Regions from separate parts of the Paenibacillus sp. D9 genome, predicted to be linked through region 3. Evidence: riboswitches for the same ligand, from Rfam matches in the RefSeq annotation. Region 3 holds a riboswitch; each other region holds the start of a gene.
What was found. A riboswitch is a leader RNA that binds a small molecule or an ion and turns the genes downstream of it on or off. The one in region 3 is predicted to bind cyclic di-GMP.
Positions count from the first base shown of each region.

Region 1: another riboswitch for cyclic di-GMP. It lies ahead of VE23_RS15800 (amidase); the one in region 3 lies ahead of VE23_RS12580 (response regulator).
Region 2: another riboswitch for cyclic di-GMP. It lies ahead of VE23_RS01345 (response regulator); the one in region 3 lies ahead of VE23_RS12580 (response regulator).

Region 1 is NZ_JZEJ01000001.1:3,523,927-3,526,200, reverse strand. It holds gene VE23_RS15805 (nucleobase:cation symporter-2 family protein) at 1-899, shown strand, start outside; cyclic di-GMP riboswitch class I at 996-1,081, shown strand; gene VE23_RS15800 (amidase) at 1,206-2,102, shown strand; gene VE23_RS15795 (family 2 glycosyl transferase) at 2,226-2,274, shown strand, end outside.
Region 2 is NZ_JZEJ01000001.1:284,769-287,042, forward strand. It holds gene VE23_RS01340 (arsenite methyltransferase) at 1-523, shown strand, start outside; cyclic di-GMP riboswitch class I at 779-864, shown strand; gene VE23_RS01345 (response regulator) at 949-1,653, shown strand; gene VE23_RS01350 (hypothetical protein) at 2,098-2,274, shown strand, end outside.
Region 3 is NZ_JZEJ01000001.1:2,758,791-2,761,064, reverse strand. It holds gene VE23_RS12585 (histidine phosphatase family protein) at 1-477, opposite strand, end outside; cyclic di-GMP riboswitch class I at 1,162-1,247, shown strand; gene VE23_RS12580 (response regulator) at 1,333-2,037, shown strand.

The DNA of each region.
Region 1 (2,274 bases), 770 kb from region 3:
TCATCCCGGTCGCGATGAACAACGCCGCCGGCGGTCAAGGAGCGGCTGACTTCGGCGCTCCGCGCAATCTGCTGCTGGCGCTGCTCACCCTCGTCGTCATTCTGGTCGTCAGCCGCTTCGCCAAAGGCTTCATGCGAGCGATCGCGGTGCTCGTGGGCCTTGCCTCAGGCACAGCAGCCGCGTATGCGATGGGCATGGTCAGCTTCTCCGGCGTCTGGGACGCTTCGTGGTTCAGCATCGCGCAGCCGTTCTACTTCGGCGCTCCGCATGTGAGCCTCGTCGCCGTCGTGACGATGATCCTCGTCAATATCGTCAGCATGGTGGAATCGACCGGCGTATACCTCGCTGTCGGCAAGACGACCGACCAGCAGGTCGACGAGAAGCAGATCGTGAACGGCCTCCGCTCGGAGGGAGCTGCGATCATGCTGGGAGGCATCTTCAACGCCTTCCCTTATACGGCCTTCTCCCAAAATGTCGGGCTCATTGCGCTGACGAAGGTCAAGAAGCGGAGCGTCATCGTCGCTGCCGGCGCCATCATGGTGCTGCTCGGCCTGCTGCCGAAGCTCGCGGCGCTGACGACCGTCGTGCCCAGCGCCGTGCTGGGCGGCGCCATGATCGTCATGTTCGGCTCCGTCGCCGCTTCCGGCATGGGCATTCTCTCGGAAGTCGACCTGCGCAAGGAAGGCAATCTGATGATCGTGGCATGCAGCCTCGCCGTCGGCCTCGGTTCCGCCACCGTGCCGGCGATGTTCGGCCAGCTTCCGTCGGAAGCGTCCATGCTGCTGCAGAGCGGCATCGTCACGGGATCGCTGACCGCGATCATCCTCAACATCATGATGTCGCGGCGCCAGCGCGAAGCTGCTCCGGCCGCATACCAGGAAGCCCAGGAAGCTTCGTAGAGCGTTTTTAGCCGTGTCTGCTGGGAAGGGCTCTGAATGGATAAGGTTGGACTTTTAGCGGTTCATGGATTATGATTTCATTATTACTGATGTGCTTCACGATAATGGCAAACCTGTCGGAAAGGCAGGGACGCAAAACTAGAGGGCCTAAGGGCGAGAGCCTATGGCAGCCAGTTGCCGAACGAAGAAAGAAATAAGAAGGTTCCCTTCTTCTTATTTTTTATGTGTATCCTACACAGTTCGGGTTGCTTTCCCGGACTGTTTTTTATTTCCGGGCCGCTGAAGCCGTTGCAGGCGGGGGATACCGTGATGAAATTAACTTCATTGATCTGCATTCTTTCCTTGCTTCTTCTCGCTTGTTCCGGAGTCGCAGATGCCAAAGCGAGCCATGCTTTCACGAAAGCTCCGACCCTATCCACTTGGCTGTGGGATACTTCAAAAATCGTCTCTCAGACGGATGTTATCATCGAGGACTTGGCTGCCAATGGAGTGAGTCTGCTGCATCTGCAGATCAATCCCGCCATTGAGCCCGGCTGCTACAAGGATTTCATCCGAAAAGCCTCCCAGCGCGGGATTCGCGTTCACGCTCTGGACGGAGCTCCCGAGTGGGTCGAGGCCGGAGGATCCGCCCTTCAACAGACATTTCTGACTTGGCTTCAAGGCTATCAGCAGTCAGCCTCCGACAAGGAGAGGTTCGGCGGAATCCATCTCGATGTCGAGCCTTATGAATCCGAAGGGTACGAGCAGAACGCCAATCGGTACATCGAGAACTATCAGACCATGATGCGGTCGTTTCAGGAGTGGGCCGATCGAAATCAGCTGGAGCTCGGAATCGATATTCCCTTTTGGTTCCATGGCGTCAAATATGACAATAAGTATGGAGCCGGGTTTCTTGCCGAGTGGCTCTGCAAGCAAGTGAAATTCATCACGATCATGGCTTACCGTGACAAGGCCGCCGGAGACGAAAGCATCCTGTCGGTATCGGCAGCGCAAATGAAGCTGTTCGAGAAATATCAGGTAAGAGGGTCGGTTGCCGTCGAGACCGGCAAGCTGGCTCCCGATTACAGCTTCGTGACCTTTTATGCAAAGAAAAAGGAATATATGTATGAGCAGCTTGATCAGGTGTACCAACGATACAAATCCAATTCTGCTTTTGAAGGCATAGCCATTCATCACTACGACAGCTGGATGAAAATGACCTAACTCTTCCTTCAAGCGGGCTCCGGAATTCCTCCGGAAGCTCGCTTTTTATATGGGACCAATTTACTGGGAATTGCGTTGACATATGGGTGAAACTGCCTATAGAATGGCAAAGGAGGTTATGACATGACTGGAAAAATGAAGATATTAACCGGATTTTTGGCGATTTTTGTCG
Region 2 (2,274 bases), 2.5 Mb from region 3:
GTTTGATTGCTTTCTTGCCTCCCGTCAGGTGGGCGCTTCCGGCCGCGTCATTGGTGTAGATATGACACCGGAAATGGTCAGCCGCGCCCGCGAAAATTCCAGTAAAAGCGGATTTACCAATACGGAATTTCGGTTGGGCGAGATAGAGCATCTGCCGGTTCAGGACCACTCGGTTGACGTGATTATTTCAAACTGTGTCATTAATCTGTCCCCATCGAAGCAGCAGGTGTTTGACGAGGCGTTCCGTGTGCTGCGTGACGGCGGCAGACTGGCCATATCGGATGTCGTGGCAACAGCCGATTTTCCGGAAGAAATCAAGCAGGATATCGACCGTATCTATTCAGGGTGTATTTCAGGAGCTTCCTCTATCGGGGAGTTGGAAGCCATGCTTGCGCAAAGCGGGTTTACCCAAATTGAGATCGAACCTAAAGACGAATCCCAGACGTTCATCAAGGATTGGATTCCCGGCGCAAATGTCGAACAATACCTGGTGTCTGCCGCGATACGTGCCATCAAGGCTTGAGCCGTGAAGGGCCGAACTGTTGCAGCTCGAGTTGAGTTGAACATGTTCGGCATAAACAATAAGGCGCTGCCGGTAAGTTGGCAGCGCCTTCGCCTTTGCTTAGCGTATATTTTCGTTAAAATGTTGGCGAGACCCCCGAAAGAAGAAGTGGGTTGCGCTATGTTCGAACATACGTTACTAAGGTTGACACCAAGCAAACTTTTTGGCATCTATTGAAATATGGTAAAATAAATTAATTCAATATGTCGAATAGACTAGGAAAAAAGGCAAACCTGATCGAAAGACAGGGACGCAAAGCCACGGGTCTTCTGCACTAGTGCAATGATCGCCGGGTTACCCTCTCAAACCACACCAAGATGACAAGCAGGCACGCCAGTGAGAGGGCGTGTCTTTTTGTCATTTGAAAATAAAAGAGGTGATCGATTATGAACAAACAAACAAGCTTTTCTGTAGAGATAAAAGATATGATCCGTAGGAACGGGAGTATCAAAGTATTACTGGCGGATGGTGACCTAGCTTGGCAACAGCGACTCGCTATGTTGCTTGAATCCGAGCCAGATATTTATTTATCTAACATCGTTTCGACAAAAGAGGAAGCGATTCGAGCGAGTGTACAATTAGACGTAGACGTAATGATCTTGGAAATGATTTTGAATTCGCCCAAACGAGACGGGCTGGACGCCGTAGCGGAGATTCTCAGAAATAAAGAGTTACCGATTATTGTCCTTTCTTCGATACATGATCCGGAAGTCATGGTCGATGCAGTTGTTGCCGGAGCGGTCAATTATATTACAAAGTCCAACTATATGGACATACCGGTTGCGATCAGAGAAGCTCACCGACGTCAGTCCTCTCTCCATGCGGATGTCGCGACGATAATCCGTAGTGAGATCGAGCTTATAAAGCGAAAAGAATTGCATTGCATGCTCACACCTACGGAAAAAGAAATTTTGCAACTCATAGGCTTGGGCTATCGACAGACAATTATCAGAGAATTACTTGGCATTACTTCGAACACCCTAAAATCGCACGTTCGGCATATCACTCGTAAATTCGACACCCGATCCATTCGAGAAGCTGCTGAGAAGGCGAAACGAAGAGGTCTGTATGATCAGCACTATGCTACGTGAGTTAATGGGACTGAAATTGAAACAAGCTTTGGGAAAATTCGGGGATTTTCGACAAAATTATCATGACAGAGGGTGACAAAAAGATCACCCTCCCCATTCGAACTAATAATAGGTAAAATGAAGGGGTAATCTAAGGGAAAATAGGAATATTATCCCGTACCAAAGGAGGTGGAGAGAAAAAAGATGAATGCTGGAGATTGTTGTCGTGAATCGGAGTCTGAAGTAAATCAAAATGGGACAGGCTCTCGTAAAATGAAGAGGATGGTGCCTTTAACTTACGTAATTATGCGGCTGTCCCCAATATAACAATGAAGGGATGATCGTCATGGATCAATTAGAAACGGAGCGTGAATTATGTTTATTAACATGGATTGATTTGCACTTCATTCAGCAGTTTTGCGGAAGGAGAGTTGTAGTATTTCTTGGAATTGGGGAGGGTGTTTGATGAATCTTACTCAACAGTCCATCCCCTATGAAAAAGTTGAAGCATGGCTTATGTCCTATAGTGATTGGAAAGCAAGGTTGGAATATGCGCAGGCAGAGCTTAAGCATATTCCGGGATTAACGAGGGCTTTGCATGAGTGGGTGAATCATGGCAATGGAAGAAAACAAGAACCATTG
Region 3 (2,274 bases):
AGCCGGCGGAATTTCTAACATTTCCGACAAATTGACTAAAATTCGTTGCTTCTCTTCCTCAGGAACTCCTTCTGCCGATAACTGTACAATGGAAGCCAGGAAGGGATTCACCGAAACGTTTTGTGTTCCAAATGCGATTTCGGCTGTTTGCTGTGCTCGGCAATACGGACTCGATATCACCGGATATTGAATGGGTATCATTTTTTCTTTGAAAATGGTTCCTATCATTCTAGCTTGATCTCTTCCAGTTTGGCTTAAGTTCCTTTGGGTTGCACAATCATGAAAAGTCAGTCCCGGTTGGTCCTGGCCGATTGTTGCCTCACCGTGTCTTAGAAACAGAATATAACCGCCCTTCTGGATTTCTTCGAATAACGTAGAGTCCCTTCCATTTAAGCTTTCTCTTGCTTCGACTATGTTTATTTCGAGCAAAAGGACAATGGCACTGATGACAAGAGCAGAAAATAACTTATTGAACATATTGATTCAGTTTCCTTTCTTGATGAGTATTCACATACCAATTTATCTCAGGATTTACGCAATTACACATGGCCTTGTTGAGCAATCACCGTTTCAAGAAAGGTGATATTCGCAATATTTGAATCAACATCCAGTACAACAGAGTGGCGCGAACGAATCCCACAGCGGCAAGGTTTTTCCGCCAAACCATAACACCTTCCATAAGTCGCCTTCCTTTTCAAAACCAGGAGGCATTATTTATATATTCGTCCAATAGCTTTCCTTTTTCAAAAAAAGATATGCACGGAGGCTTGGATACAGCGATAGCGACACTGAAGTTCCGATTTCATTTTTTGGAAAATGAACGAACATACTGCTTTTTAAGCAGGATTGATCGCGCCTTCGCCTTTGCGTGTATTTGTTGCTATACACTGTTTTATTTCGCATCCCGTTTAATGGAAACAATGCTAACGCTAGCTGCTCATCAATATGTTTGGTTTCATACAGTGGCGGTAAGGAAAAACGCTAAGCCGGTCACGTCCGAAGGCTTTGCGTATATTTTGGTTAAAATGTTGGCGAGACCCCCAGAGAAGAAGAGGGTTGCGGTATGTTCAAACATACGTTACTAAGGTGTGACACCAAGCAAACTTTTTGGCATCTATTGAAATATGGTAAAATAAATCAATACAAATATGTCGAATAGACTAGGAAAAAAGGCAAACCTGATCGAAAGACAGGGACGCAAAGCCACGGGTCTTCTGCACTAGTGCAATGATCGCCGGGTTACCCTCTCAAACCACACCAAGATGACAAGTAGGCACGCCAGTGAGGGGGCGTGTCTTTTTGTCATTTGAAAATAAAAAGAGGTGATCGATTATGAACAAACAAACAAGCTTTTCTGTAGAGATAAAAGATATGATCCGTAGGAACGGGAGTATCAAAGTATTACTGGCGGATGGTGACCTAGCTTGGCAACAGCGACTCGCTATGTTGCTTGAATCCGAGCCAGATATTTATTTATCTAACATCGTTTCGACAAAAGAGGAAGCGATTCGAGCGAGTGTACAATTAGACGTAGACGTAATGATCTTGGAAATGATTTTGAATTCGCCCAAACGAGACGGGCTGGACGCCGTAGCGGAGATTCTCAGAAATAAAGAGTTACCGATTATTGTCCTTTCTTCGATACATGATCCGGAAGTCATGGTCGATGCAGTTGTTGCCGGAGCGGTCAATTATATTACAAAGTCCAACTATATGGACATACCGGTTGCGATCAGAGAAGCTCACCGACGTCAGTCCTCTCTCCATGCGGATGTCGCGACGATAATCCGTAGTGAGATCGAGCTTATAAAGCGAAAAGAATTGCATTGCATGCTCACACCTACGGAAAAAGAAATTTTGCAGCTCATAGGCTTGGGCTATCGACAGGCAATTATCAGAGAATTACTTGGCATTACTTCGAACACCCTAAAATCGCACGTTCGGCATATCACTCGTAAATTCGACACCCGATCCATTCGAGAAGCTGCTGAGAAGGCGAAACGAAGAGGTCTGTATGATCAGCACTATGCTACGTGATTTAATGGGACTGAAATTGAAACAAGCTTTGGGAAAATTCGAGGATTTTCGACAGAAATATCATGGCAGAGGGTGACAAAAAGATCACCCTCCCCATTCGAACTAATAATAGGTAAAATGAAGGGGAATCTGAGGAAAAATAGGAATATTATCCCGTACCAAAGGAGGTGGAGAGAAAAAAAGATGAATGCTGGAGATTGTTGTCGTGAATCGGAGTCTGAAGTAAATCAAAATGGG